3 regions of the Cytobacillus sp. Bac17 genome follow, and region 1 is predicted to be linked to each of the others. Evidence: riboswitches for the same ligand, from Rfam matches in the RefSeq annotation. Region 1 holds a riboswitch; each other region holds the start of a gene.
What was found. Region 1 has a riboswitch for S-adenosylmethionine ahead of NR125_RS21970 (homoserine dehydrogenase). Riboswitches for the same ligand answer to the same signal wherever they lie in the genome.
Positions count from the first base shown of each region.

Region 2: linked by a shared signal. The riboswitch ahead of NR125_RS03815 (2,3-diketo-5-methylthiopentyl-1-phosphate enolase) and the one ahead of NR125_RS21970 (homoserine dehydrogenase) in region 1 are both predicted to bind S-adenosylmethionine.
Region 3: linked by a shared signal. The riboswitch ahead of NR125_RS18295 (methionine biosynthesis PLP-dependent protein) and the one ahead of NR125_RS21970 (homoserine dehydrogenase) in region 1 are both predicted to bind S-adenosylmethionine.

Region 1 covers NZ_JALJRC010000024.1:17,607-28,259, forward strand. Annotated here, with positions in the region: gene NR125_RS21940 (PrkA family serine protein kinase) at 1-364, shown strand, start outside; gene NR125_RS21945 (hypothetical protein) at 766-906, opposite strand; gene NR125_RS21950 (hypothetical protein) at 1,025-1,210, shown strand; gene yhbH (sporulation protein YhbH) at 1,514-2,686, shown strand; gene NR125_RS21960 (general stress protein) at 2,745-3,359, opposite strand; gene NR125_RS21965 (NUDIX hydrolase) at 3,562-4,200, shown strand; SAM riboswitch class I at 4,276-4,377, shown strand; gene NR125_RS21970 (homoserine dehydrogenase) at 4,490-5,704, shown strand; gene NR125_RS21975 (hypothetical protein) at 6,109-6,303, opposite strand; gene NR125_RS21980 (cation:proton antiporter) at 6,636-7,778, shown strand; gene NR125_RS21985 (DNA-3-methyladenine glycosylase) at 7,856-8,461, opposite strand; gene proC (pyrroline-5-carboxylate reductase) at 8,594-9,409, shown strand; gene NR125_RS21995 (L-cystine transporter) at 9,629-10,653, shown strand, end outside.
Region 2 covers NZ_JALJRC010000001.1:758,826-769,478, reverse strand. Annotated here, with positions in the region: gene NR125_RS03840 (PAS domain S-box protein) at 1-183, shown strand, start outside; gene NR125_RS03835 (methylated-DNA--[protein]-cysteine S-methyltransferase) at 180-680, shown strand; gene NR125_RS03830 (DUF2087 domain-containing protein) at 806-1,387, shown strand; gene NR125_RS03825 (carbon-nitrogen family hydrolase) at 1,424-2,209, opposite strand; gene NR125_RS03820 (pyridoxal phosphate-dependent aminotransferase) at 2,353-3,525, shown strand; SAM riboswitch class I at 3,618-3,721, shown strand; gene NR125_RS03815 (2,3-diketo-5-methylthiopentyl-1-phosphate enolase) at 3,808-5,040, shown strand; gene NR125_RS03810 (2-hydroxy-3-keto-5-methylthiopentenyl-1-phosphate phosphatase) at 5,033-5,695, shown strand; gene NR125_RS03805 (methylthioribulose 1-phosphate dehydratase) at 5,692-6,327, shown strand; gene NR125_RS03800 (1,2-dihydroxy-3-keto-5-methylthiopentene dioxygenase) at 6,381-6,923, shown strand; gene NR125_RS03795 (aspartyl-phosphate phosphatase Spo0E family protein) at 7,228-7,461, shown strand; gene NR125_RS03790 (electron transfer flavoprotein subunit beta/FixA family protein) at 7,712-8,530, shown strand; gene NR125_RS03785 (electron transfer flavoprotein subunit alpha/FixB family protein) at 8,555-9,574, shown strand; gene NR125_RS03780 (FAD-dependent oxidoreductase) at 9,594-10,653, shown strand, end outside.
Region 3 covers NZ_JALJRC010000017.1:18,681-29,333, reverse strand. Annotated here, with positions in the region: gene metH (methionine synthase) at 1-3,415, opposite strand, end outside; gene NR125_RS18305 (bifunctional homocysteine S-methyltransferase/methylenetetrahydrofolate reductase) at 3,408-5,258, opposite strand; gene metC (cystathionine beta-lyase) at 5,263-6,447, opposite strand; gene NR125_RS18295 (methionine biosynthesis PLP-dependent protein) at 6,444-7,556, opposite strand; SAM riboswitch class I at 7,633-7,747, opposite strand; gene NR125_RS18290 (H-type small acid-soluble spore protein) at 7,949-8,128, opposite strand; gene NR125_RS18285 (hypothetical protein) at 8,293-8,532, shown strand; gene sucA (2-oxoglutarate dehydrogenase E1 component) at 9,149-10,653, shown strand, end outside.

The sequences.
Region 1 (10,653 bases):
ATTAACCGGTGAGGAAATCAGTCCGGATGAAAAGCTGATGCGCTCAATCGAAGAGCAGATCGGCATCTCCGAGAATGCGAAGAAAGCATTCAGGGAGGAAATCCTCATCCGCATCTCAGCTTACGCAAGAAAAGGCAAGCGCTTTGACTATAATTCGCATGACCGTCTGCGTGAAGCTATCCAGAAGAAGCTTTTCGCTGACCTGAAAGATGTCGTGAAGATCACCACATCTTCAAAAACGCCGGATGAGCAGCAGCTGAAGAAGGTGAATGAAGTTGTAGCAAGATTAATTGACGAACATGGCTATAACTCAACATCAGCAAACGAACTGCTCCGCTATGTTGGAAGCTTGCTGAATCGTTAAAAAATGGCCTGGCAGGATAGCTGCCAGGCTTTTTTTGCGGATGAATAAAGAGCTGAATTAGGAAGGGCGCAAATAAGTGGAGTTCAGGAGCAATCATGGCAAAAGAGAACGCGATAAAGAATAGGGAAGGCGTAATGACATGGGTTACAGCGCAAAAATCAAAATGGGCAGCGCAAATCAGCTGTATATCGGCGTAATTATGATACTAGAGGCAATAAAGAATGAGGAAGGCGCAAATATCACGGGTGGCGGCGCAAAAATCAAATGCATCAGCGCAAATAATTGAAGAAGCGTCGCAATCAAGAAAAAGTCAGAATCGGAAAGCAAACCGCCAAATGTATTAAAAATGATAGACTCCAGGAAAAAATACCCCATATAAAAAAAGAGGCCCGAAAGCCCCTTCATCTATTTTTCTCTATATTTTGTGCAGCTTCTTTCTTTTTTTTCTGGCATTCAGGACAAATTGGCTTGTTCTCAAGATAAACTGTCCGATCATACAGTGATAATTCACCACACCAGCCGCAGCAAAGGATTTCGCTCATAAAAATCCCCCCCTTTTAGTATAATCCTATTTTCGCTTGGCCATTTTTATGCAGCAGATTCTGCCTAAAAGTTTAGATACGCCCAATTGGGGGTATAAATACAGCAGAGGTGATATTCATGAAAAAGAAAGAATTAGATAAGAATTATACACCGAGAAACAGCTCAATGGCAGAAAATATTGAAGAAATGGAAAACCTGGGAAAGCAGATGGAAAATTTGCGGACCAATAAAGAATTAAAAGAGGATTATGATAAATATCCCGATCCCATTCAGCATAAAAACAAGGACAAGAACCTTCGCTAAAAGCGGAGGTTCATTTTTGTTTAATTAGGCAAATCCCCATATTAAAAAATGGGCTTGTCTAAAAGATGATGCGAATGTCTTATTGTCAAAATTATTTGTAAATTATTTTGTCTTCTCGCATATGATAGAGTAATAAACATTTCTTTGTATTGGTCATTAATAATAAATTTGCTGCCAGGAAATGAGTCTATGAAAAGAAGGCAGACTGCTGAATTGGGGATGTTTCATCATTTTTTGACACTCGCGATATTGTATGTTGGAAAGCTGTAATGTGTGAAATTTAATTTAAAAGGAGGGGTTAACATGACGAATGTCAATAACCATCAGTTTGTGATTTCCCAAGAAGATTGGTCCCTCCATCGCAAAGGCTATGATGACCAGCAGCGTCATCAGGATAAAGTCCAGGAAGCAATCCGCAACAATTTGCCTGATTTAATAACGGAAGAAAACATTGTAATGTCGAATGGGCGGGAAGTAGTGAAGATTCCAATTCGCTCTTTGGATGAATACAAAATCCGTTATAACTATGATAAAAACAAACATGTCGGCCAAGGCGATGGAGATAGCCAGATTGGAGATGTAGTGGCACGTGACGGATCCGGCAGCCAGAAAGGACCCGGAAAAGGGCAAGGGGCAGGCGACCAGGCAGGCGAGGATTATTTTGAAGCAGAAGTATCATTGATGGAAATTGAAGAAGCTTTATTTAAACAATTGGAATTGCCTAATTTAAAAAGAAAAGAGCAGGATGAAAATCTGGTAGAGGACATTGAATTTAATGATATCAGAAAGACTGGATTAATGGGCAATATTGATAAGAAACGGACCATGATGTCGGCATTCAAGCGGAATGCAATGAATGGAAAGGCAGCTTTCCACCCAATTTATAAGGAAGATTTGAAGTTCAAGACCTGGAATGAAATTGTAAAGCCTGATTCAAAGGCTGTCGTGCTTGCAATGATGGATACGAGCGGATCGATGGGGATTTGGGAAAAGTATATGGCCAGAAGCTTTTTCTTCTGGATGACCCGGTTCCTGAGGACCAAATATGAGACAGTCGAGATAGAATTTATTGCCCATCATACTGAAGCAAAGGTGGTCTCAGAAGAGGACTTCTTCTCAAAAGGAGAAAGCGGGGGAACCATTTGTTCATCTGCCTACCGTAAAGCGCTTGAACTGATTGATGTCAAATACGACCCGCGCAAATATAACATTTACCCTTTCCACTTCTCAGACGGTGATAACCTGACCTCTGACAATGCCCGCTGTGTTAAGCTGGTGGAAGATCTTATGAAGGTGTCCAATATGTTCGGGTACGGTGAGGTCAACCAGTATAACCGCCACTCGACCTTGATGTCAGCCTATAAAAATATTAAAAATGAGGATTTCCGCTATTATATCCTTAAGCAAAAAGCAGATGTATTCCATGCGATGAAGAGTTTCTTCAAACAGGAGGAAGATAAGAAGAAGTATGCTTAAGAGAGGGGAACCTCTCTTTTTTATTCGGGAAAAAAGACCCCACACGGGGGGCCCTTTGCTATTTGTCCCTTTCCTTTGTAAGCCGATTATCCCAGTTTAATTCAGCACTGGTTTTCACAACTTCAGACTTTGGTGAAACATGAACACGAGTGAATTCCTGATTATCGGCAGCACATGAGCTACCGGATTTATCTGCCAGTGTTTTGATATCTGTTTCATGGTCAACTTCCCGTGCTGAAGCGCTTTCGAGGTACCCTTCTGAGTTTTCAGCACTGACCCTCTGATTGCCTTTCTGGGTAGTGGGATAGTTTCCGTAGTAATCCGCGATTAAGACATATTTTCCATCAAACACCATGCTTGCGTATTTATCCAAGTCATGTTCATCAAACCGTATACCATCTTTTTTATCAGGATCCATTCCTGAACTTGTGGCTGGATCTTCTCCCATAAAAAGGGCTTTCACTGAATCAAGAAAGCGCTGATTGCCGAGCTCCTGGGATCCGACTATTCGCAAGTTCACTCCATGATTGTCTGCAAAGCTTTCAAGATTCGCTCCATCTTTTGAAACAATCACCAGGTTGTCTTTCTGATACCCGTTTGACTCTGCCCCTTCAATAGCTTCTCGTAGCTCTTCCTGTGTAGCATACCCGCCTATTAATATATTTTTCTTCATATTTTCACTCCTCATGTCATATTATATTTTCTATTTCCCCTGATTTGCAGGAGGAGAAACTTTCTTTTTCTTTTGAAGGGCGGACAGTTAGACTGTCCTGTATCATTACATGGTACAAGCCGTATGAATTAATAAAACACAGTAAATACAGTATGATAAAGATGTAGCCAATAAATTGGAATTGCTGCTGGAGGTGGGGTATATGGAGATTGAAAAACTGGCTAAAAGGTTAAGTAACAGGACCCCAGTCATTTTAGGGAGTGAGCGATTTTCGAAATTCGCTATTTTGCTTCCGCTTGTAGAGATAAATAAGGAAACACATGTCCTTTTTGAGGTGCGTTCACTTACAATGAGAAGGCAGCCTGGGGAGGTCTGTTTCCCCGGCGGAAGAATAGATCCGGAAGACAGGGATGAGGAGCATACGGCCATCCGTGAGACCTCAGAGGAACTCGGCGTAAGCGAAGACAGCATCACAGATGTGTCCCCGCTGGATTACATGATTTCCTTCGGACAAATTATTTACCCTTATGCAGGCATTATCCATAATCCTGACCAGATCGTGCCAAACCCTGACGAAGTAGAAGAAGTTTTTACCGTGCCTCTTTCCTTTCTAAAAAGAGTAAAGCCGGAAACGTATCACGTGAATTTTAAAGTAGAGCCCGAAGAAAATTTTCCTTTTGACTTGATTGCCGGAGGTGAAAATTACAATTGGCAGACAAGGAAAGTAGAAGAAGTATTTTACTTTTTTGAGGATAAGGTTATTTGGGGGCTCACTGCCAGAATTCTTAAGCATTTTCTTGAAATCATTATTGAAGATTTCGAGGAAAATGAAAGCGGTTGAAGAAAAAAATTTCAAAAAAGGTTGACGAAGTCCTTATAAATGTTTATGATTCATATAAATTGAATACTTAGAAACTTCTTATCAAGAGAGGCGGAGGGACTGACCCTATGAAGCCTCGGCAACCAGCATTTATGCACGGTGCCAAATTCAGAGGAATACATTTTCCGAAGATAAGAAGGCGGAATGAACGGAATGTAAATTCAAACCCCTTCTTGTCTGTAATAGACGGAAGGGGTTTTTTGTTTTTATAGGTATCTGCTCTTTAAATATTAACCAGGGGGAATGAGAAATGTCAGCGTTAACGATTGGGCTATTGGGGTTTGGAACAGTTGGAAAAGGAGTGTATGAAACGATCAGCAAACATCAGGGAAGGCTTCAGGCGATATTCGGGAAAGAAGTGAAGGTCTCCGCCATCCTTGTCAAAAATGTGAGTAAGCATTCTGTGCCTGATGATGACGTGCTTTTAACTGATGATTTTCAAGAAATTATTGAGCTTCCCAAGCTTGATGTCGTAATTGATGCCATTGTTGGCAGGGAGCCAGGCTATACGTATTTGCGCCAGGCAATATTGAGAGGATGCCATGTCATTACTGCAAATAAGGAGATGTTTGCATTCCATGGAAGTGAGCTTGCGAGGCTCGCAAAAGAACATAATGTATCATTAGGATTTGAAGCAACAGTCGGAGGCGGAATCCCAATAATTCAGACTATCAAGCAGCTGCTGAATGCGAACAAGATTGAACGGATCGAAGGTATATTAAATGGCACGTCCAATTTCATTTTGACAAGTATGCGCGAAGAGAACTTATCATTTGAAGAAGCACTGAAAATAGCTCAGGAAAAAGGATATGCAGAAGCCGATCCCAAAAACGATATCGAGGGATATGACGCTTTTTTCAAAGCGGTTGTTCTGAGTGAGCTGGTGTTCGGGAAAGCACCGGCGCAGGAAACATCTGTTAGAGAAGGCATTACTGACATTACAATTGAACAAATCCGTATGGCTGACTCCCTGGGACTGAAATTTAAACATGTAGCATCGATTGAGAGGGAAAAAGATGCTATCCGCTGTACTGTAAAACCGGTCCTGACAGCGGAGGCACATCCCTTGTACAGAGTAGAAGGAGTGCAAAATGCAGTTTCAATTGATGCGGATATAGTCGGGAATATCAGCCTGCAGGGTCCTGGAGCCGGCATGTTTCCGACAGCCAGCGCAATTATTGAAGATTTGATTCATGTAGGCAGAACAGATATTCCTTCAGTCTTTGAGGAAGGCAAGTCGGAATGGACTGTTCTTGACGAGCCAGTTTGGATTATTTGGGGTGATGCTAATGCAGGATTGCCTGAGGGATGTGAAATAATCAGTAAAGTGTCAAAAGATGTCTTCATCTTTAAGGCATCATTGGAAGCTGTGTCATTATTAGATACATCAGATTTGAAGGCTTATCAGGTGCTTGGAGACTATGCTCCGGCTGTAAAGGAAAATAAACAGGTACAGACGGTATAACCTGAAAACATAATGAAAAAACAGGAGGGGCAAGCTTATGAGCTGCCCCTCCTGAAGTATGTTTAGAGATGGTGGATGTTATCGCAGTCTAACGGGCAGTAAGCCTCCTTCTTCAAGACTCAGAGGAATCGAAAGAGGATAAGTGGGAGTCCACTGCCCATAAAGGCCCGACCGCAGAACAAAGACTAAAAACGCCACGTCCTCCCAAAAGCTGCGCTTTCGGTCGTGCGATGTATCGCTGCCGTAGCTTTCCTTGTCCTATGGCAATGTCTTTGTAACATACTTCCGCCCAAAAGCTGTCGCATTTGGTCGTACGATGCTCATGCAGACGAAGCCTTCCTTGTCCTGTGGGCCTCAACTTATAATCAGTGGGGTATAAAGCCCCCGCTGATTGAAGTTTCACTTTATGCCTGCTGGTTTTTTAACAAAGGATTATTTAATCCAGAATAAAGGTCTTTTACATGGACCGTTACAATCTTAGCGCCAATCTGGACATGGACCATATTATCAAAAACAGCTGTTACCAGGCCGTTTAATGAAACATTAGCACCAATATTTAGATCTTTGTTGGGAGTTTTAACATTTTTTTTGTCTGCCATCGTAACACCATCCCATTCGGTTTTATTGAACTTATACATAGAATATTGCCTTTTTATAGTAAAATAAACGCTTTAATAAAAAAAGTCCAGTAATATAGCTCGTTTTTTTATCGACAAATTTTATTGGTGCCAGGTACCTGTCGAATTTTCTTTATATAAATAATTAAGTATTCATTTCCGAAATTAAATACAGCCGAAAAAACAATCCTTGGAGGGAATGACACAATTTGTGCTATCCGATTTTGGATCTAATTGACAGGAGTGAAATTTAGACAAAGAGGGTATTAATAGTCCGTAAAAATACGGTTTCAGAAAAGGATGAATAACGGAATATGAATATGCCTCTTGCAATTGGGCTCATTTTTATTGCCCTTTATATAACTGCAATAATTGGGATTAAAATCTTAAGAATTCCCGATATCGTTATTTATATTATTTTAGGAGCAGGCATCGGTATTTTTGGATTTTACAAAGAGGCGAAAGTAATTGAAGCTGCAGGTGAAATTGGCTTAATTCTGCTATTCTTTCTGCTTGGCACAAAATTCTCTGTGCGAGAATTAAGGAATAACGGAAGGAAGGTCTGGAAATCCGGGCTATTGGATGTTTTTTTGGGAGTGGGAGTGACTGCGGGAATTGCCTATGCAGCAGGTCAAAATATGTTTGTCTCTTTATTGATAGGCGGAATCGTATATGCAACCAGTTCTTCAATTACTGTTAAGCTGCTGGAATCAAAGAATCGCCTTGAAGATAAAGACTCTGAATATATTCTATCTCTTCTGATTTTTGAAGACCTCGCTGCCCCGATTCTTGTGACCGTTCTGATTGGGCTGAGCGGTGGAAATAGTTTCTCCGCTGCAGACTTTCTGTTTATTTTTCTGAAGGTATCTCTCCTTGCTGGCGCTGCGGTTTGGATGAGCAGAATAGTTCTTCATAAAGCCCAGCATTGGATGAAGAAAGTTGCTCATGAAGATTCCTTTTTGATTCTTGTTCTTGGAGTTGCGATTACTTATGGAGGATTTGCAGTATTTCTAGGGCTATCAGAGGTTATTGGCGCATTTCTTGCCGGCATCATACTTGCCGGAACGGAGGTGAAAGAAAAAACAGAGGAAGTTGTACTTCCCGTCAGGAATCTGTTTCTCCCATTTTTCTTCTTGAATTTCGGGCTTTCGCTTGAGTTTAATGAAGAAATTCCTTCTCTGGATCTTCTGGTTATTATTGTTACCTGGTCCATCATTCACAAGCTTGCTGCAGGATATTTTGGAGGGCAATGGTATGGCCTATCGAAACAGGAAGCTCTAGGGGCGGGATTATCATTATCATCAAGGGGAGAATTCTCTGTAATTATTGCCGGATTGGCCACAGGAGGCCTTAAAGTATTTGCAGGGGCTTATATCCTGATTGCAGCTTTGGTCGGCATGCTGCTGTTTCAGTTATCATCCTGGATCCATTCACGGGTGCAGAAGAATTCCGGTTAATAGCATAAAAATTTCCGGAAAATCTCTTCTTTTGAAGAGTTTTTCCGGTTTGCTGTTTATTAATTTCTTCCTTCCTCTTACTTCCTGTTCCGTGAAACATAAGGATTTTCAGCAATCCAAAATCTCCAGGGATAATTCCGCGCATCACCGGAATTATCAATTCCGATTCGTTTTCCGCGTGTGACTTTCCCGGGAGGAATTCCTTTAGCAATCATAAGAGGAGGGCTTGTAAAACGCCGCCCATAATCATCTATTGTAATATTGAGAGCTTTGGTTAATTTACCAGGTCCATTAGTTAGGTTCTTAAGATCATCCATTTTTCGTCTTTTCTTCATTAAATCAAGGCCGTCTACAGGTTCAATTCCCCTGATCAATACAGCTTCAGGCTTTTCCTTTGGGCCGCTCACAACATTAACCAAACAATGGGTATGCATCACATACGTGTAGACAAATCCGGGTTCATTGAACATGATTTCGGTCCGCTTTGTTCTCCTGTTCCCAAAGCTGTGAGCTGCCCTGTCTTCCGGGCCCATATATGCTTCTGTCTCAACGATATAGCCTGAGGCGATGCCCTCTTCCGTTTCTTTGATCAATAAGCAGCCCAGCAGTGCTTCCGCCAATAGTAGTGTCGGCTGCTGAAAGAAGTCTTCTGGCAGTGGGGCATATGGTTTTATATCTTTCAAGATCAATCTCTCCAAACAGTATGTTATTAGTGTTGCAGCATCGTGTCTTATGTTTTTACCCTCTGCTATTTTTTCATAACCATACCTGCAGTATAATAGCAAAGGGAAATACTATACAGGATGTGGGCATTGATGAATAAAAATATCGGTTTTATCGGATGTGGAAAAATGGCTCAGGCCATAATTGGAGGAATACTCAAATCCAATCTGGTAAATCCAAGCCAGATTATTGCTTCAGCAAGAACGGAGAAGACGCTTGACGATGTAAAAAGCAGGTGGAATATACAAACACGCCTTTCCAATATTGGAGCAGCGGAAGAAGCGGATATAGTGTTTTTGGCTATTGAGCCTGATGCACATGGGGAAGTTATTGATGAGATTAAAGATAGCGTCCGTTCCGATGCCATCATTATAACCATTGCGGCCGGCATTAGTCTAACCTTTCTGGAACAGTCATTTGGCCGGAAAGTTAGAGCAATTCGAATCATGCCTAATACGCCATCATTAGTAGGAGAAGGAATGAGCGTCCTTTCAGCTAATGAATCAGTATCTCCAGATGATATGGAGGAAGTGGAAAAAATATTTTCATGCATTGGAAGAGCAGCTTTTATGGAAGAAAAGATGATGGATGCGATTCCTGCTATAAGCGGTTCTTCTCCAGCTTACGTCTATATGTTCATTGAAGCATTGGCAGATGGCGGTGTAAAAGCAGGATTGCCCCGTGAACAGTCTTATCAGCTCGCAGCACAGGCTGTTTTGGGGGCTGCCAAGATGGTGCTGGAAACAGGTCTGCATCCAGCGGAATTAAAGGATGAGGTCTGTACTCCAGGTGGGGCAACGATTGAAGCAGTTGCCGAGCTGGAGAGAAAAGGGTTCCGTGCAGCGGTAATGAGTGCAATGGATCAATGTTTTGAAAAAACAAAGGCTCTTTCAGGGAAAAACAATTAAACAAGATTTATTAACCTAAACCCGGCAGTTATACAACTGCCGGGTTATCTAATGGTTCGTGAAATTTAGGCGCAAATCAAAAGGAAAAATACTGAACATTTCATGGCAGAATGGAATATATAATAAGAAAATTTAAATTTTAATTCCGACTTGACTCATAGGAATACATGTATTATAGTAAGTCATTATGAGAACATCTTTTGGGGAGGATTCAGTCCGATGAGTACAGGACTATTAGTTTTAAATATTGCCATTATGCTTCTGCTTGTAGGCGTATTATTCTTTATGCAAAAAAAGCATATTTCATTCTCAAAGCGTGTGTTTACAGCGCTTGGATTAGGGATTTTGTTTGGTTTCGCCCTTCAGCTGATTTACGGACCGGGTGCTGAGATCATTGCCAAATCTGCAGACTGGTTCAATTTAATAGGCGGGGGTTATGTCAAATTCCTGCAAATGATCGTAATGCCATTAGTCTTCATTTCCATTTTAGGAGCTTTTACTAAGCTTAAATTAACAAATAATATAGGGAAAATCAGTGTGCTTATCCTTGGTCTGCTTGTAGGTACAACTGCAGTTGCTGCCGCTATAGGGATTGCAACAGCTGTCGGTTTCGACTTGGAGGCAGTCCAAATCAGCGGAGGCGATGCAGAGACAGCCCGCGGCGAACAGCTGGAAGAAACCTATCAGGGTATTGAAGGAAGAACATTCCCACAGCAGATGCTTGATCTTCTTCCGGCAAACCCATTTCTTGATTTTACAGGAGCAAGACCTACATCCACCATTTCAGTTGTAATATTTGCAGCCTTTTTAGGAATTGCATACCTGGGTGTCAGACGGAAATCACCCGAGCAGGCTGAGCTTTTCGCAAAAATTGTGGATGCGTTCTATGCAATTATTATGCGTGTTGTAACATTAATTCTGCGCTTGACTCCGTACGGAGTGTTGGCCATCATGACGAAAACAGTGGCCATGAGTGATTTCGACTCCATTTTAAACTTAGGGAAATTTGTTATAGCTTCTTATGTGGCACTTGCCATTATGTTCCTGATTCACCTGCTGCTTTTAACATTGAGCGGTTTAAATCCAATTACCTATATGAAAAAAGCATTTCCTGTATTAACATTTGCCTTTACATCTAGAACAAGTGCCGGTGCATTGCCATTGAACATTAAAACACAAAAGTCACTGGGTGTTCCTGAAGGAATTGCCAACTTTGCAGGGTCATTTGGTCTTTCCATCGGCCA
Region 2 (10,653 bases), on a different contig from region 1:
AAAATAAAAAAGCTTGGTGAACCTTTTTATACTACAAAGGAAAGAGGCACTGGACTTGGCTTAATGGTTACATATAAAATTATTGAAGAACACAAGGGAACAATTGAAGTGGAAAGCAAATTGGGGGAAGGAACTGTATTCCACATCCATTTGCCCTATTCTTTAAAGGCGGGAATGAAATGAAAGGCAGAGTTTATTCTAAAACATACACACCGGCAGGGGACATTTACATTGTCATTGAGAATGGAATCCTTTCGGCTTTATACATGGGGGAAGAAGATTTTCTCGAAGGGGAAGACGTTTTATCATTGAAATTGGATCCCTCCGACTCTTTAATTAAAAGGTGTACAAATCAGCTTGAGGAATACTTTGAAGGGCATAGGAAAGAGTTTGACATCCCCATTGAACCTCATGGCACTGAATTTCAAAAGGCAGTCTGGAAAGAGCTGTGCCTAATCCCATTTGGAGAGACAAGAAGTTATCAGGACATTGCTTTTAAAATAGGGAAAGAAAAAGCAGTGCGTGCCATTGGTCAGGCAAACAAGGCCAATCGCCTTCCGATCATTATCCCATGCCATCGCGTGATTGGAAAAAATAAATCGTTAACGGGTTATGCAGGAAACAGGACTGAAATTAAAGAAGTACTGCTAGCACTCGAAGGGTCTAATTATATAAAATAGCTCAAACTTAACAATCACCTCTTAGGTGATTTTTTTATGGGGGTTATTATATATATGGTTGACTGAATGAGTAGGATTCGATTATCATCTAATTAGATATCGATCGAAATGAGGGCGCTGAAAATATGCAATTAAATCGTTTAGTAGCTTTTTATAAGACAATGGGAGACCCAACCAGAATCAGGATTGTTTTTCTCCTTGCCAAAGGTCCTTTGCATGGACAGGCGATAGCGGGGAAGCTTGGTTTAACTCCGCCAACCATTACTCATCATTTAAATAAACTGAGGGAAATAAACCTTGTTTATCAGAGAAGAGATAAAAATACTGTTTATTTTTATTTAAATGAATCCGTACTGAAACATCAATCAGGTGTTCTTGCAAAATTGGCAGATAAAGAGGAGGTTAAGAAAATGGAAGAACAAAATATAGAAAGCCAGAAGGTTATTGAAAATTTCTTTACCAAAGATGGAAAGCTGAAGAATATTCCTGCACAGAGGAAGAAGAGACTCATGGTTTTTGAGTATCTAATCAAAGGATTGAAAATGGGGAAAAAATATGAAGAAAAAGAGCTTAACGAATATATTCAACAGTATCATGAAGACTATGCTACGATACGCAGAGAATTTATTATAAATCATTATATGTACAGGGAAAATGGCATTTATGAATTAAACCCTCCGGAAATGTGGGCGAAAATAGAAGGGTAAAGCAAGGCAGGGCCCCAGTTAGGGCCCTGCATGCCTTCAATAGTAATAATCCGGTTTGCGGTCGGTAAAAATCGGAATCATGCTGCGGACTTCTTTCACTTTATCCAGGTCTATCTCAGCATATAGGATTTCTTCCGTTTCAGAACCTTCTGCAAGCACTACTCCCCAAGGATCTATAATCATCGAATGGCCAGCAAAGACATTGTCAGGATCAGAACCGGAGCGGTTGCATGCAATTACATAGCACTGGTTTTCAATGGCACGCGCAATCAAAAGTGCCCGCCAATGTGCCAGCCGGGCCAATGGCCATTCAGCTACTACAAATAAAGCTTCAGCACCTTCCGCTGTATGGGTCCGCACCCACTCAGGAAAACGGATATCATAACAAATCATCCCTGCAAACTTCCTATTTTCCAGTGAAAAAACTCCCTTGGCTGTCCCTCCGTTCAGATAGAGATGTTCATTCATCAGCTTGAACAAGTGCAGCTTGCTGTATTCATGTATAAGGTCACCTTGGTTATCTACAATCAGCAGAGTGTTGTAAATGCCATCGGGTGTTTTCTTTGCAACAGATCCGCCAATCATATGAACCCGATTGCTCTGTGCGGCCTCTTTCAAAAAGACTAGCGATGATTCTGCATCCTGGTCTGCAATTTCACCCAATCTGGTCAAGTCATAACCAGTCGTCCAAAGTTCCGGCAGCACAATAACATCCGGTTTATCCCTAAGCGCCTTTTTAATCATGATTTCGGCTGCTTTAAAATTATCCTCGGGTTTTCCAAATGCAATATCCATTTGCAAACAGGCAATCTTTAATTTCATAAAACTCCCCCGCAATCATCATATCCTTATGGTAAAATTAGTCCGATAGATGGAAATTTTCAAAATTTTACTTTACATCTTACCATTTACGTTATATCATTTGTGACTATATTTTCAATCTTTTTTTTAAGCAGGTGAACAATTTGGTAAATTATCCGCAATCAGATCTTTTGAAAAGTCTGCCTAAACAGTTTTTTGCATCTTTGACAGCCAAAGTGGGGAGAAAACTCCAACAAGGGCATGATGTCATCAATCTTGGACAGGGCAATCCTGACATGCCTACACCAGAGCATATTGTCAAGAGTCTTCAAAGTGCAGCCGATAATCCGCAAAACCATAAATATTCCCCTTTCCAGGGCTTCCCGTATTTAAAAAAGGCAGCTGCTGACTTTTATAAAAGGGAATTTAATGTTGAATTGGATCCTGAAACCGAAATAGCCATCCTTTTTGGTGGTAAAGCAGGATTGGTTGAAATCCCTCAATGCCTTTTAAACCCTGGGGACAGCGTATTGGTTCCGGACCCGGGATATCCTGATTATTGGTCAGGTGTTGCACTTGCCAAAGCAAAAATGGTGACAATGTCTCTAAGAGAAGAAAATAACTTCCTGCCAGTATACAGTGAATTGTCAGCAGACCAGCTTAATGCAGCTAAACTGATGTTCCTTAATTATCCAAATAATCCCACTGGAGCAGTGGCAAACAAGGACTTTTTTCAAGAAACAGTTGATTTGAGCAGGAGCCATGGTATTTGCATCGTCCATGATTTTGCATATGGAGGAATTGGTTTTGACGGCATAAAGCCTGAAAGCTTTCTTCAGGCAGAAGGGGCAAAAGAGGTCGGAATTGAAATTTATACACTTTCAAAAACATTTAATATGGCAGGCTGGAGAGTTGGATTTGCAGCTGGAAATGCAAGTGTCGTCGCAGCACTGAACCTTATGCAGGATCATCTATACGTCAGCTTGTTTGGTGCTGTTCAGGAAGCTGCAGCAGCTGCTCTGTCAGGACCACAGGATTGTGTTAAAGAATTGAATTCCATATACGAATCCAGACGTAATACATTCATCTCTGGCCTCAGGGAAATCGGCTGGAATGTTCAAGCTCCTAAAGGCTCTTTTTTTGCATGGCTCAAGGTCCCTGAACAATTTACATCGGAAGAGTTTGCTGACTATCTCTTGGATAAAGCGCATATTGCGGTTGCACCAGGCATCGGATTTGGTGATTTTGGAGAAGGGTATGTGAGAGCGGGTTTACTGACATCTGAGGAGAGACTTAAAGAAGCAGTGGGCAGAATAAAAAAATTAAATTTATTTTAAATTTTTCTCATAATTCAATTGACAAAAATATTAAGCACTGTCATAATTCTAATTAAATTTTAATTCTAAATTAACTGAATACTCGTTTCGTTTTCTTATCAAGAGCAGGCGGAGGGACTAGCCCTATGAAGCCCGGCAACCGACTTATACATGAGCACGGTGCTAAATCTTGCAGCTTATAGCTGAAAGATAAGAAGATGTTAGATTGCTATCCTAACCTCTTCTTATTTGAAGAGGTTTTTTATTGTTTTCATTCTTTGATTTTTGAAAGGAAGAATATACATGAGTGAAATTATTGCAACGTATCTGGTTCATGATGAAAAACATAACCCGGAGAAAAAGGCCGAGGAGATCGCTTTAGGCTTAACGGTCGGGTCATGGACCCATTTGCCGGAACTAGAAAAACAGCAGCTGGAAAAGCATAAAGGCAGGGTCGTTTCTGTTGAAGACTATACTAAAGATGAAGAAAAAAAGGAAACAGCCGCAGTCATTAAGATTGCCTATCCAACTGTTAATTTCAGTCCTGATTTACCGGCAATATTAACAACAGTCTTTGGAAAACTATCATTGGATGGAAAGATTAAATTGTTAGATTTACAGTTTTCCAATGAACTTAAAAGCTTTTTTCCTGGGCCACGATTCGGGATTGACGGACTGAGGGAAAAACTGAATGTATATGATAGACCCCTTCTGATGAGCATCTTCAAAGGGGTGCTGGGCAAAGACATGGATTTTTTAACTTCGCAGCTGAGGGAACAGGCCCTTGGCGGCATCGACCTTGTAAAAGATGATGAAATTCTATTTGAAAACCGCCTTACACCTTTTGAAGCCCGGATAACCGAAGGCAAAGAAGTGCTAAGGCAGGTTTATGAGGAAACAGGCCACCGTACCCTATATGCTGTGAATTTAACAGGCAGGTCTTTTGATTTAAAAGATAAGGCAAGGAAAGCATCCAGACTTGGTGCAGATCTTCTTCTCTTCAACGTATTCTCGTATGGGCTCGATGTTTTGCAGTCATTAAGAGAAGATGATGAGATAGGGCTGCCTATCATGGCACATCCTGCAGTTAGTGGAGCTCTTTCTGCTTCAAGTGTTTATGGGATTTCCTATCCTTTGCTTTTAGGCAAACTCCTCAGGTATGCAGGCGCAGACTTGTCTCTATTCCCTTCACCTTATGGATCGGTTGCCCTTGAAAAAACTCTGGCCTTATCAATTGGGGATACCCTGACTAGGAATGATTTCTGCAAAAGAACCTTTCCGGTTCCATCAGCCGGCATCCATCCGGGTCTTGTACCTTTGCTTTTCGAAGACTTCGGAATAGACAGTGTAATTAATGCCGGAGGTGGCGTACATGGGCATCCGGATGGGGCAAGAGGAGGCGGTTTGGCATTCCGCCAGGCAATAGATTTAATTTTAAATGGGGCTTCTTTAACAGATGCTCCATCAAACTTCCCTGAATTAAAAAAAGCGATTGATCTGTGGGGGTACAAAGAGGTGGCTGTAAAGAATGGCTAAAGTGGCGGTATTTTGTGATTTTGATGGAACTATTACCGAAAACGATAACATCATTCATATCATGAAGCACTTTGCTCCTTCTCAATGGGAGGGGATAAAAAATCAAGTTCTGGGACAGGAAATTACCATTCAAGAAGGAGTAGGAAAGATGTTTTCCCTTCTGCCAAGCAGTCTGAAAGATGCTATCACCGATTTCATCTTAGAAAATGCAAGAGTAAGAGAGGGATTTCAGCCATTTATCGATTATCTGGAAAAAGAAAAAATACCGCTTTATATAGTCAGCGGAGGAATAGATTTTTTTGTGGCTCCTGTACTGGATAAGTATGGACCCTTTGAAGAGGTGTTCTGCAATAGTTCTGATTTTAGCGGAGATACAATTAATATCTTATGGCCCCATAGCTGCGATGAAAAATGCAATAAGAATTGCGGCTGCTGCAAGCCTTCTATTATGAGGAAACTGGTGGATGAGAACACCTTTAAAGTGGTGATCGGAGATTCAGTAACCGATCTGGAGGCTGCCAAACAGGCAGACTTTGTCATTGCCAGAGATCTGCTCCTGGAGAAAAGCAAAGAGATGAACCTAAATCATTCTGCCTTTGAAACATTCTATGATTGCATTGAGCTTTTAAAAAGATTAAATGAGGTGAGGGTATGAGCAGAGTTGGGGAAAAATGGAATGAGCTTGCAGATATTAAGGAAGAGCTTGCAGAAAGGGACTGGTTTATGGGAACAAGCGGAAATCTGGCCATTAAGGTCAGCTCACATCCCCTTCAATTCCTCGTAACAGCAAGCGGAAAGGATAAAAGGAAACGCACTGATGAAGACTTTCTCCTTGTTGATGAATATGGACACCCGGCAGGGGAAACACATTTAAAGCCTTCTGCTGAAACACTTCTGCATTCTGAGATATATCGAAGAACGAAAGCTGAATGCAGTCTTCATGTACATACTATTGACAATAATGTCATTTCAGAAATTTATGGTGATCAGGCGGCGGTTACATTTAAAGGGCAAGAGCTGATTAAAGCATTTGATAAGTGGGAGGAAGATGCTGTTCTCGAGATTCCGATTATTCCGAATCATGCGCATATTCCAACGCTGGCAAAGTGTTTTTCTTCCCATGTATATGAAGATTCAGGTGCCGTCTTGATAAGAAATCATGGAATTACAGTATGGGGCAGAACCTCCTTTGAGGCTAAAAAGATCCTTGAGGCTTCAGAGTTTCTGTTCCGTTATCAGTTAAGGCTCCTGGCATATAAGCCCGATCAGCTAATTAAAGTAGTTTAATATATGAACTGCTGTTATTAAATCATGCGAGAAAAAAATTATAATAGAGAGGAATGATTAGATTGGCATATATCGTACTGAAAAATTCAAAAAAAGAAATTAGGAATCAGGAAGAGGTTGCTGCTTTTCTGGAAAAGCAGGAGGTTATCTATGAGCAATGGGCAATAGATAAATTGCCTGAAAATCTGCAGGAAAAATATTTACTTTCCGATGATGAGAAACAAGAAATTCTGGCTGCATTTGCTGAAGAAATTAAGGATATTTCTGATCGAAGAGGATATAAGGCACAGGATGTAATTTCCCTTTCAGAGAATACGCCGAATTTAGAACAGCTTCTTCAGAATTTCCAGCAGGAGCATCATCATACAGATGATGAGGTGAGATTTATTGTCAGCGGTCATGGAGTCTTTATTATACAAGGAAAAGATGGAGAGTTCTTTGAAGTATTCCTGAATCCTGGCGATTTAATATCCGTACCCGAAAACATCCGTCATTATTTTACTCTTCAGGAGGATCGAAAAGTAGTAGCCATCCGGATTTTTGTTACCGCAGAAGGATGGGTGCCAATTTATGAAAAAAAGGAAGTTCATCAATAATTTAATGACCCACCCATTGCCCCCGGCATTGGGTTTTTATTTTCCTGCTATAACAATTGGATATTTTTTTAACATATTATGGTCTTGCGATTTTTTTATCAAATCCCGTTGATGCCACATAATAAATTTAGCAGAATGTGTCGAAACCCCATGAGGGTGAATTGAAATTGATGTCGATAAAAATAAATTCGGAAAAAGATTGTCTAATATTGCGAATCTATTTACATTTATAGAAATTCTTGTAATAATGCTTCAAGTAGACACATTTATATCGGATAAAGGGATAGGAGTAGGAGGAAGAAAGTTGCGCTATAAAAGAATACAGCTGCTGACTGAAATTCAGCAAAAAAGGGAAACAATGATAGAAACGGCCAAGAAAAATGGAATGGCGAGCCAGGAAACGGTTCGCTGCAGCCAGGAACTTGATCAATTAATTTTTGAATATCAATGCGTCGTTAAAAGAGAGAAGGAACAAAAGAAAAGAATGAGGATTTCCTTCCGGGAAATGATTCTCTTATGGAAGAAAGCTGTTGTATAATTTTAAAATTCCAAGCACATAGATTGAACATATAATAGGGAAGAAAAAAAAGGATCCGTTGAGGATTCTTTTTTTTAGTTGGCGCCAGTTCTCGCTTTTCTTAGTAATGAACTGCACAATTCTTATTAATTCTTCATAGCAGTACTATGCATGTATCGAGAATCATATCGTAATACAAAGCTTTTTTATCTATCTCTTAAAGCGAACTATACTTATAGAAGCTTTAAGTTTAGAGGGGGGAAAGTAAAAAATGCACATAGTAGTGTGTGTCAAGCAAGTGCCTGATACAAAAATTATTAAAATCAATCCCAAAACCAACACTCTTGACCGGCGCAGTGCACCTGCCATTTTAAATCCTTATGATGCCCATGCAGTACAGGAAGCAGTGAAAATAACAAAGACCATAGGAAAAGGCACCATTTCGGTTTTATCCATGGGACCTCCACAGGCTGTTGCTGTTATTAAGAAAAGCATCGAAATAGGAGCAGACCGCGGCTTTTTAATCTCAGACCGTGCATTTGCCGGCGCAGATACACTGGCAACAAGCTATGCTCTGTCTAAAGCATTGGAGCGTATTTCAAAAGATATGCCTGTGGATTTAATCATATGCGGAAAACATGCCATTGATGGAGATACCGGCCAGGTGGGACCAGGAATAGCAAGAAGGCTGGATATTCCGCCTGTTACAAATGTTATAGAGGTATCCGAACTTAATGAAGGTGAAAAAACGATACTGATCAAAAGGAAAATTACAAACGGATATGAATTAATACAAGCTCAAGTCCCTTGCCTGCTGACCGTTGAAAAAGAGATTAATAGCATAGAATACTCCCCTATGCCAAACATGATAAAAGCTGCCAGGTATGAGCCGGTTATCTGGTCTGTAAATGATCTTGAGGAAGTAGATCGTACACAGCTCGGGTTGAAAGGGTCTCCTACGATAGTGGGAAAAATGTTTACTCCTCCCAAGCCGGAAGGCGGAAAGAGGCTTGAAGGGAATGCGGAAGAACAGGTTAAGCAGCTGATGGAGCTGCTTAATGATAAGAAAGAGCTGTTTGTAAGCCGATAATGGGAATAATTAGGGGGGATTTACATGATGGATGAGTACCGGGGAGTGTGGGTATTCATAGAACAAAATGATGGGAAAATAGAAGGGGTTTCCCTTGAATTGCTCGGTGCAGGCAGAAAGCTGGCAGATAAGCTGGATGTGCCTCTTTCCGGTGTTCTGCTTGGATATGAAATAAAGTCTTTATGCCAGGAAGTGATCGCTTATGGAGCTGATCAGGTATATGTTATTGACCATGAAGTGATGAAAGATTATCGGACGGAGTCTTATATGAAGGCAGTAATCAATCTTGCAGAAAAGTATAAACCTGAGATATTTCTCTATGGGGCCACTTCCAATGGTAAAGATTTGGCCAGTGCTGTTGCTACAGATCTTAGCACTGGATTGACTGCTGATACAACCATGCTGGATGTCGAAGTGGATAAAAGGCTGCTTGAAGCTAGCCGCCCGGCGTTTGGGGGAAATATAATGGCAACCATCCTTTGTAAAAAGCACCGGCCGCAGATGGCTACTGTCCGTCCTAAGGTTATGAAAGCCCTGGAGCCAGATCCAGATAGACAGGGCGAGGTTATAGAAGAAGCGATTACCCTAAGTGAAGATGATATGCGCACAAAGGTAATTAAAATTGTGAAAGATGTCACAAAAAAAGTGAATTTAGCAGATGCGCATGTTGTTGTTGCGGGCGGAAAAGGAATGGGGGATTTTCAGAATTTCCAGCTGATCCATGACCTGGCTGATGCAATTGGAGCAACTGTAGGGGGCACAAGGGATGTAGTGGAGGCAGGATGGCTGCCGCATGAACAGCAGGTAGGGCAGACCGGAGAAACCATTACCCCAAAGGTCTATTTTGCTATTGGGATTTCAGGGGCAATCCAGCATGTCGTAGGCATGAAGAATTCAGAGTTCATTATTGCGATTAACAAGGATCCAGACGCACCTATATTTGATGTAGCAACCTACGGAATCGTGGGTGATGCACTTGAAATTGTGCCGAAGCTGATTAAAGAGTTAAAGGAAGCAAGGGAAAGAGGGGGTGAAATGAGTTAGGTCTGAAAAGTTTGATGTCATCGTGGTGGGGGCAGGGCCTGCAGGAACTTCCTGTGCTTACACATGCGCCAAAAACGGTCTAAAAGTCCTTCAAATTGAAAGAGGAGAATATCCCGGCAGCAAAAATGTAATGGGTGGAGTTTTATACCGTAAGCAAATGGAGGAAATCATTCCAGAGTTTTGGAAAGAAGCACCGCTGGAGCGGCCTGTCGTAGAGCAGCGGTTTTGGATGATGGATAAAGAATCGACAGTGAGTTTTGGCTATAAAGGTCTTGAGTGGGGGAAGGAACCATATAATAATTTTACAGTACTCCGGGCGCCATTTGACCAATGGTTTGCAAAAAAAGGGGTTGAACAGGGCGTTCTATTAATAAATGAAACAGTCGTACTTGAGTGCCTGACTGAAAATGGAAAAGTGGTTGGTGTAAGAACTGACCGGCCGGATGGGGAGGTATATGCAGATGTAGTGGTTTTGGCAGATGGTGTAAATTCACTGCTGGCAAAACAGCTGGGCTACCATAAAGAATTTCGCCCTGATGAAGTGGCACTGACGGTAATGGAAGTCATTAATCTTTCTAAAGACAAAATTAATGACCGCTTTAACCTGGAAGACAACCAGGGCTGTACGATTGAAATATTCGGGGACTCCACGAAAGGCAATCTGGGAACTGCCTTTATTTACACCAATAAAGATAGTATTAATATTGGTGTGGGAACCACGCTGTCAAGTATGATTAAGGCGAAGCTTAAGCCTTATGACCTGCTGGATTATTTAAAAACACACCCTATGGTAAGACCCTTAATAGAAGGAGGAGAATCTGCCGAGTATCTGGCTCACTTGATTCCTGAAGGGGGCTACCATTCAGTGCCTAAAGTGGCCGGGGATGGTGTCCTTCTTGCAGGTGATGCTGCACAGCTGGTTAATGCCATACACCGCGAAGGCTCCAATATGGCAATGGCTTCCGGAACAATGGCTGCAGAAACCATCATTGATGCCAAAAAACGGGGTGACTTTAGCGAAACAAGCTTGAATCAGTACAGGGAAACACTTTACCAAAGCTTTATTATTAAAGACCTGG
Region 3 (10,653 bases), on a different contig from region 1:
GATGAGCAAAGACCATTGCAGAGACAGATGCTTCCGGTTCCATCATGCATTCTTCTGTTAGCTTAACCCCGATATCCTCAGGCTGTATAAGCTTAAATAGCTTCTTCTGGTCCTCTAGATCAGGGCACGCAGGATATCCATAAGAAAAGCGTTGTCCCTGGTACTTCGCCGCAAAACGGTCCTTCATAGTCATTTCAACTGGATCAGGGAATCCCCAGCGATCCCGTATCTGACGATGGATCAGCTCGGCAAGCCCTTCAGCTGTCTCCAAAGCGAGCGACTGCAGGGCATGGCTTTCCAGGAATCTGCCTTCGGCTTTTAAACGGTCTGCTATACCGCGTATACCTTTTCCGGCAGTCACAGTAAAGAAGGCAGCATAATCCATTTGACCGCTTTCTTTTGATCTAAGGAAGTCCGCCAGACATAGGAATGGCTCCGTTTCCTGGCGCGGGAACTCAAACGTTTCAATGATCGTTTTTTCATCTTCATCATAGATATACACCTTATCGCCATCTGACTGGGCAGGGAAGAATTGATAAACTGCTTTTGGTTCAATCCAGTTTTTCTCTTTTGCTTCAGCAATCAGTTCATCAACCATTGTGTTAATCTTAATCGCTTTTTCATCTTTTTCTGCAAGCAGCTTTTGCAAGTTTCCTTTTAAGCCAAGGTGATGGCCAATCAGCATTTGCTTATTTATATACGGCTCAATATGTGAGAGGGAATATGTTTTCAGCAAATGCCGCTTTAAGTCTTTTGGAACAAAAACTGGCACTTTTGTGCTGACTGTTGGTTTAGGCTTTACTGCAACTGCAACCGATCCGCGGTCAAAAGGGACTGCATTCAGGACCGCTGCCTGTTTTTCTGCCTGCTGAATCCGCAGTTTCTCCACTTCTTCTGGCTCCTGAAGCTGATTGGCTAGAGAAAGTCCATTCATGGCATCCTTGGCATATAGCACGAGTCCATCATATTCTTTGGAAATTTTAGTATCTGTAAACTTTCTCGACAATGCAGCGCCGCCTACTAATATCGGAATATCGATTCCTGCCTGTTTCATGTCATGTGCCGTAATGACCATCTGCTGTGCGGATTTAACAAGCAGACCTGAAAGGCCGACCATATCCGGATTCTCACGCCTGATTTTTTCAATCAATTCAGCAGGGGAGACCTTGATTCCCAGGTCTATCACTTCATATCCATTATTGCTTAAAATAATATCCACAAGGTTTTTCCCTATATCATGGACATCCCCTTTAACGGTTGCCAGGATGATTTTCCCCTTGGATGAAGATTGTGCAGCATCCTTTTCCATATATGGCTCCAGATATGCAACAGATGCTTTCATAACCTCTGCACTTTGAAGGACTTCTGCAACAATCAGCTGGTTATCATTGAACAATCTTCCTACTTCCTTCATTCCATTCATTAATGGCCCATTAATGATATCAAGCGGAGCAGGGTATGCTTGCAGGGCCAGTTCAAGATCAGGCAGCAGCCCTTCTTTTGTTCCCTCCAGAATATAATAGGCGAGGCGTTCCTCAAGCGTCATATCCGGGAGGACACTTTTACTTTCTTTCTTCTTATCCCGGTAAAAATCAGTGAAAATGGCAAGTGATTCATCAGTAGTTTCGAAAAGAAGCTTTTCAGCCATTAAGACCTCTTCCTTTGAAATGGAGGCAAATCTTTCGAGCTTTTCCGTATTCACTATCGCATAATCGAGTCCTGCTTGAGTACAGTGATAAAGGAATACTGAATTTAATATCTCCCTGCCGACAGGAGGGAGGCCAAATGAAACATTACTGATTCCCAATATGGTTTGAACCTCCGGTAAAGCCTCTTTAATAAGTCTTATCCCATCTACCGTTGCCTTTGCAGACCCGATGTATTGCTCATCCCCTGTGCCGACAGGAAAGACGAGGGGGTCAAAAATAAGATCCTCAGGCGGAATTTGATACTTATTTACAAGCAAATCATACGAACGCTTTGCAATTTCCAGTTTTCTTTCAGCCGTAACACCCATTCCGGCTTCATCTATAGTACCTACTACCACAGCTGCACCATATCGATGGATCAGTGGGGCAATAGCTTCGAATCTTTCTTCGCCATCCTCCAGATTAATGGAATTTATGATGGCTTTACCCTGTGAATAGGTGAGGGCCTTCTCGATAACCGTTTCATCAGTTGAATCAATGACCAGCGGAACCTTAATTTTTTTTACTAATTCCTTGATAAAGTTTTCAACATCCTGCATTTCTTCACGGTCAGGATCTGCAAGGCAAATATCAATTACGTGGGCTCCGCCTTTTACTTGCGCCCGGCCTATTTCAGCAGCTTCCTCGAACTTTCCTTCAGCAATCAGTCTTTTAAACTTGCGTGAGCCAATTACATTTGTGCGCTCGCCGACCATAATGGGCCTTAATGTCGGGTCATCATAAATCAGAGGTTCAATTCCGGAAACTTTATGCACTGAATTCCCCTCATAATTTCTGGGTTTATAATCTTTAACCGACTCAGCAATCGCCTGAATATGTTCAGGGGTGGTTCCGCAGCAGCCGCCTACGATATTCAGCCAGCCTTCCTTGGCAAAGCCCTCAAGCTTTCTCGCCAGTGATTCCGGAGTTTCATGGTACTGTCCTTCTTCATCAGGCAATCCTGCATTGGGATAGCAGCTGACTGCAGTAGATGCCAATCCTGACAGAGAACGGATATGGTCCTGCATGAATTCGGGCCCTGTCGCACAGTTGAGTCCGACTGCCAGTGGTTTCATATGTTCCAGCGAAATATAAAATGCTTCAATCGATTGGCCAGCAAGAGTCGTGCCCATCGGTTCAATCGTTCCCGAAACGATAAGCGGAAGTTTTATTCCCGTCTTTTTTGATGCATTTTCAATGCCGATAAAACCAGCCTTCACATTCAGCATGTCCTGGCTGGTTTCCAGGAGAAGAAGATCGGCTCCACCGTCAATTAACCCTCTGGCTTGTTCTTCATAAGCCGCAATCATTTCTTCAAATGTAGACCCGCCGGTTACACTCAGCGTCTTCGTCGTAGGACCCATGGCACCAGCCACATATCTTGGCCATTCAGGAGTTGAAATGCGGTCTGCAGCTTCCCTGGCAATTTCAACAGCAATTTTATTTAGTTCATAAGCTTTTTCTTCCAGATCGTAATCTGCCAGAACAATGCTGGTTGCGCCAAAGGTATTGGTTTCAATAATATCTGCGCCGGCTTTTAAATATTCAAGGTGAATATGTTCGATCACCGAAGGAGCTGTTATATTTAAATTCTCGTTGCAGCCTTCATATTCTTCGCCGCCAAAGTCAGCAGCGGTAAGATCGGCCCTCTGCAGCATGGTGCCCATTGCTCCATCCATGATCAGGATTTTCTTTTTTATCTGCTCCTGCAGTGATGGTTTATGCATGTTGTTTCCTCCTTGAAAGCCGTTCGGTTGTCTCACGGGCATAGTTTGATAGTTCAACAGTCATTTCATAGCGCATAAATGGAGTGATGAGGTAAATGCCATTAAACAGCTCTGCCGCGGCATCGATCAGCGACTTGGCAATAGCTATGCCTTCAGCTCCAGCCTGTGCAGGATCATCCTTTAATGAAGCCATCCGGTTTCTAATGCTGTCGGAAATTTTGATTCCAGGAACTTCATTATGCAGAAACTCAGCATTCCGGCTGCCGGTAAGAGGCATTAGGCCTATATAAACAGGTGCTTTTAAATCTTTCACAGCCTCATGAACTTCCAGCAGCTTCTCTTCAGAAAAAACAGGCTGCGAGATGAAATAGTCCGCACCATGTTCAATTTTCTTTTCAAGCCGTCCAACAGCTTTTTCCAATGAGCGGACATTGGGATTAAAAGCCCCTGCAACTGAAAAGGCAGCTTTCTGGCCGAGATCTTTCCCTGAAAAAGATAACCCTTCATTTAACTGCTTGATCATACTGATCAATTCAAATGATGAGACATCATATACAGAAGATGCTCCTGGAAAATCACCGACACGTGCAGGATCACCCGTTACGGCAAGAATATCATTTAATCCAAGTGCGTGCAGACCCATTAAATGGGATTGCAGTCCAATAATATTCCTATCCCTGCAGGTCACATGAACAAGCGGGCGCAATCCTGTCTGCTGCTTGACGAGATATCCAAGCGCAGAGTTGCATACCCGGGGGGAAGCAAGGGAGTTATCAGCAAGTGTAATAGAATCTATTCCGGCTTCTTTCAATGCTTTTGCACCTTCGAAAAAGCGTGAAGTATCAAGCTTCCTTGGAGGATCCAATTCAACAATGACAGAAGGCCTTTCCCTGACAATATCTTGAAGAGGAGGGAGCTCTCTTGATGATGATGGCTTTTCAGAAACCATGACTTTATTGATTGCCTTTGTCTCTTTTTCCTCTATTGGCGGAAGTCCTTTTAAAACGTCAGAAAACGCCTTGATATGGTCAGGTGTTGTTCCACAGCAGCCTCCAAGCAGGCGGACACCCTGATTTCGGAATTCAATCGCTGACTGCCGGAAATATTCTGCATCTCCTTCATAATGAAATTTGCCATCCGTATAGGCTGGAATACTGGCATTTGGATAAGCAGAAAGATAGGCATGCTTTGGCAAAGGCACACTTTCGAGAGTTTTCAGCATATGATGCGGACCAAGCCTGCAATTGATTCCCACAACATCCGCACCAATTCCTTCAAGCTTTGCTAAAGCATCAGCGATAGAAGTCTGGTTCTGAAGAACACCCGCTTCCTGAAGAGACACCTGTGCGATAATCGGCAAATCAGTTTCTTTCCTGGCTATGGCAAGGACAGTCTCAAGCTCTTCCAGGTCATAATAGGTTTCAAGCAAAATACCATCTACATTCTCAAGCAGCAGGCAATAAAGCTGCTCCCTGAAGCTTCTTTTTATTTCTTCAAGTGTAATCATGTTGGGCTTGAATCCCCTGATCCCGCCGATTGTACCAGCAACATATGCGCGTTCCTTGGCAGCTTTTTTGGCAATCCTTGCTGCAGCACTGTTAATCTCCTTAACGGAGTCTTCCAGTCCATATCGCTGAAGCTTCAAATAATTCGCCGCATACGTATTTGTTTGGATCAATTCAGCCCCTGCGCCTATGTATGCTTCATGGATGTGCTGGATCTGTTCAGATTGTGATAAATTTAATTCCTCAAAACAGCTGTCGGTACCATAGGAGTACAGAAGAGTTCCCATCGCGCCATCTGCTATGATGATTTCATTCTTTAATTTATTTAGGAAACTCAAAATATCACCCCCGCTGTAAAATCGAATGTTTTGTTTTTCCGGCAGCAGATAAAGCTGCCTTGAAATCTTCTATAATATCATCTGCGCTCTCCAGGCCAACAGATAGACGAAGAAGACTGTCCGTTATTCCGCGCTGCTCCCGTTCGGATGCTGGCATGGCTGCATGTGACATTTTTGCAGGGTAGGAGAGGATGGATTCAACAGCTCCCAGACTTACTGCAAAAACAGGTATTTTCGCATTTTCAACAAATGTTCTCATCGATAGCTCATCTTCAAGCTCAAAAGATAGGACGGCACCTGCGTTCACAGCCTGCATTTTCTGGATTTTATATCCGGGATGATCTGCAAAACCTGGATAATGCACCTTCTTAACAGATGGGTGATCATTAAGGAAACCAGCAATTTTCTTAGCTGATTTCACAGACTGATCAAGCCTGACCTGCAGCGTTTTAATGCCTCTCAGCACAAGCCACGCATCCTGAACACCCAAAACGGCTCCAAAGGAGTTCTGGAGAAAAGCAAGTCTTGCACCTAAATCCGGATCTTTCACAACCGCTAGGCCAGCCACGACGTCGCTGTGTCCGGATAAAAATTTGGTTGCGCTGTGCAGCACTATATCTGCACCTAAAGAAAGCGGTTTTTGAAGGGCAGGGGTCAGGAAGGTATTATCCACAAATGTCAAGGCTCCATGCTGTCTTGCAAGTGAACTGATGGCCTGTATATCTGTCACTTTCAGCAGCGGGTTGGAAGGAGTCTCTACATAGAAAACTTTCGTGTTGGGACGGATTGCTTCTTTTACTTCCTCAAGATTTGTCATATCAACAAATGTGTGCTCAATGCCAAAGCGGGACAGGACTTCTGTTGTCATTCGATAGGTTCCGCCATATACATCTTCTGTAATGACAACATGATCTCCCTGAGATAAGAGGAGGAATGCTGTAGAAATGGCAGCCATTCCAGAAGAAAAGGCAAACCCTCTAATACCTTCTTCAAGCTCCGCGATGACTTCTTCAAGTGCTTCCCTTGTTGGATTCAGGCTGCGGCTGTAATCATATTTTCCGAACACATCAATATCTTTTTGATGAAAAGTGGAGGCATGCTGGATCGGTACACTGACAGCTCCTGTTTCCGGGTCGAATTTTTGATTATTGTGAAGTAATTTCGTTTGGAATGTGTAATTCGAACTCATCGTACTGCCTCCTTAACAACCTTAGCAAAAGCATGTTCAAGATCCGCCTTCAAATCTTCTGCATTTTCTATTCCAACCGAGAAACGCAGAAGCCTATTACAAACACCGGTTTCAATACGGATTTCTTCAGGAATGTCCGCATGTGTCTGAGTTGCTGGATAAGTTATGAAACTCTCGACTCCTCCAAGGCTTTCAGCAAAGGAGATAAGGGAGAGGCTCTGCAGAAATGGATTCACCCAGGATTCATCCTTGATTCGGAATGATATCATGCCGCCCTTGCCGGGATAAAGGACATCTGTTACTGCATCGTGGCCCGATAAAAATTCTGCTAATTCCTTTGCATTTTCTTCATGACGTTCCATGCGGAGAGAGAGTGTCTTCATCCCTCTGATCAACAGCCATGAATCAAAAGGGCTAAGGACAGCACCTGCGGCATTGTGGTTCATCGCCAGTGCCTCACATAACTCTTTGCCTTTTGCAACAATTAATCCGGCAAGGACATCATTATGCCCGCCAAGATACTTGGTTGCACTATGGATCACAATATCAGCTCCAAGCTTTAACGGCTGCTGAAGGAGAGGGGTATAAAACGTGTTATCAACTATAAGGAGGATATTATGCTTTTGGGCAATGTCTGCTATCAATTGAATGTCAGTCTGTTCCATAAGCGGATTAGTTGGAGTCTCCAGAAATATTGCCTTGGTCTTTTCCGTGATTAATAGTTCAACATCTTCGGAATTGCTGGTATTTACATATTTGCACTGAAGTCCCCACTTCTTGAAGCCCTGTTCAAGCAGACGATATGTACCGCCATATAAATCCTTTGATACAATCCATTCATCTCCGGATTTAAAAAGAGAAAGAATGGTAAGAATTGCGGCCATTCCAGAACTGCAGGCATAGCCTTGGTCGCCTTCTTCCAGATCGGCGATTGCCTCCTCAAGCAGCTGGCGGGTAGGGTTGCCTGTTCTGCTATAGTCAAAGCCAGTTGACTGGCCAATGCCTTCATGGCGATATGCCGTGGAAAAATATACGGGCGGGTTGACAGCACCTGTTGCTGACTCGCTCCTGTTTCCGATTTGCGCTAATCTGGTGTCAATATTATACATGCTTGTAACCACTCCTTATAAAAAATAAAAAAAAGCCTTCTATAAGAAGAAGACTTTTTAATGTGATCAGCCATTCTTCTTATCTTTCAAGTTTTAGAAACTTGCAGGAATTAGCACCTTTTCAATCAAAAAAATGATTGCTGGTTGCTGAGGCGTCGTCGGGCCTTACCCTCGACCTCTCTGGATAAGAAATCAAATATTAAATTTTCTCTAAACTTTACTACAGTAAACCGCTAATCGTCAACACTTTTTTGAATATTTTATGTTATAAAAAATATCCGACCAGGTATCTTACGTCCTTTTGCCCTCAGTCTCCATTATTTAAGGGGGAATGAGGAAAATTTTGAACAAAAAAACTTCCCATCAGATTCTGGAAAGTTTTTTTGGGGTATTCATTCTTCAATCAAATCGTTAACCGGCACATCCATTTCTTTTTCAGAATCTGCTTTTGTGTAAACACGTGCTGTTTTAGTCTGCTCATCTACATGCTGAATGATGATCGGGATGCCATTCAAAGTAACACTGTGCATTTCAGCAGACTCAGCAATCTCTTTTGCTCTGCCAATATTCATGGAAAAACCTCCTGAATTTGAATAATTTTAATGTGTCTTAAAAATACACAAATTATTCTTTTGAAAAAAACCTGGCATAAAATGTTAGAAGGGGATCACTTTAAAGTTCAGAATATTTGTTTTATAATGAACGTAAATGAAATTTTTCTTGGAGGGGAGCTAATATGCGTGAACATAGCCACTGCCGCCACCGGTTTGCGGAATCCGAGGGTCCAGCAGTATTCCAGACCATGGATGGCATTGAAGTAAATGTTTCTGGTTCCATGTTCGAAAAATGTACAACTTGCGGCCATTTTGATTTTCCTGTGGAAACGAGAGAAGCAATTGAATCTTCCCTAAAAGAAAACAGAAAAAATGCGAATGCAGTGAAACAAATCTATATTAACTTAGTTGAGACTTTTTAAAGCCGGACGACTGCCGGCTTTTTTATTTTGTCTTCTATATAAGAAAGTGCTTTTACAAAATGTTTTTGAATTTTTGCTTGAACTTAGTTATTAACCTGAACTGATCATCGCTATGGGCACATGATTCTCGAAAATTCATCCGCATTTTCGTCGTGCGGTATTAGTCAAGGAAGCCTTTTTAAATGTCCTGCGGCAGGAGAGGGAGCGGGAGACCGCGCAGGCGGAGCTGAAGACCTCTGTTCCTCCCGGCGGAAAGAAGGTCCCGTGCTGAAATCAGCGGGCAACATTTTAAGTATAATAACAATCTAAAATGAACCCCTAAAAACCACCCAGTTATTTCTTATTTATAATTGTTTAACATTTAACAAAACATTTTATTAGAATAAGTAATTACTAAAAAAAATTTTTTAATAGTTTTCCACTATATTCATGTTTTTATCTTTGTACAACTAGATTTTCCGTGTTAGAATAACTGTGGAAACGTTTTATCCTCTGAAAAATATTATTATTCGTAAAAATAAAACGTTAATGCATCATATAGACGGGTATTGTATTTTCAGGGGAGAAAAATGTATTTGAATTATTTACTTAAAAACAGTTATGGAGGTAATTTTCCATGAAAAAGCCATCGAATGGTGAGGGACCTTTTGAACAAGGATTTCATGGCCCCAACCTTGGCTACGTTATTGAACTATATGAAAGATACTTAGAGGATCCATCTTCTATCGATCCTGAAATGAAAGACTACTTTGAAAGAAATGGTTCCCCTCTAGCGAGTGAAGGAACTCCGCAAATGGCTTCATCAGCAAATCAGCCAATGAATGCCGGACAGCTTGAAAAAACACTTGCTGCGATTCGCCTTGCTGATAATATCCGCACATATGGCCACTTGGCTGCAGATATTTATCCGCTGGGTAACAATAAATCTGAAAGTGCATTATTCGAACTGAGCAAATATGGCTTAACTGAAAATGATTTAAAAGAGATTCCTGCCGGTGTCATTACTAAAGACGCCACCTATCCATTACGCAACGGACTTGAAGCAATTGAATTCCTGAAAAGCGCTTATATGGGACCAATTGCGTTTGAATTCCAGCATATATTTGATGAAAACGAAAAAGACTGGCTTCGCCGTAAAATAGGGGCCAACAGCCATAAACTGTCAATGCAGAAGGCAGAAAAACTGAAAGTTTTAAGAAGACTGACTGAAGTTGAGGAATTTGAAAAATTCCTTCATAAAACATTCGTTGGCCAGAAAAGATTCTCAATTGAGGGTCTTGATACAATGGTTCCATTACTGGATGAAATTGTTTCTGAATCCGTTTCTGATGGAGCCAAAACAATTAACATCGGCATGGCCCACCGCGGAAGATTAAATGTTCTTGCCCATGTGCTTGGAAAGCCGTATGAAATGATCTTCGCGGAATTCCAGCATGCGCCAAATAAAGAACTGGTTCCTTCCGAAGGATCTATCGGAATCAATTACGGCTGGACAGGCGACGTTAAATATCACCTTGGTCTTGATAAACAGATCAAAGATGAGAATACGACCATAGCCAGACTGACATTAGCTAACAATCCGAGCCATCTTGAATTTGTAGGTTCACTGGTTGAGGGCTATACCAGAGCTTCACAGGATAATAGAACAAAGGCCGGTTATCCTGAAGTAGATCCAAAAGCTGCTTTAGCCATTATCATTCATGGAGACGCAGCATTCCCAGGACAGGGAATTGTAGCAGAAACACTGAACCTTGGACAGCTGACTGGCTACAATACGGGCGGTTCGATCCATATCATTGCCAATAATACAATTGGTTTCACAACAGAATCACATGATTCACGTTCTACCAGATATGCAAGTGATCTTGCCAAAGGTTATGAAATGCCAATTCTGCATGTGAATGCAGATGAACCTGAAGCAGTAGTTGCAGCGGCAAGAATTGCTTGTGAATATCGTGCGAAATTCCAAAAGGATATCCTTATCGACTTAATCGGATACCGAAGATTTGGGCACAACGAGATGGACGAGCCTATGACGACTAATCCTCTTATGTATAACATTATTCGCAAGCGTCCAACCGTGAAAGCGCTGTATGCTGATAAGCTTCTAAATGAAAAGAT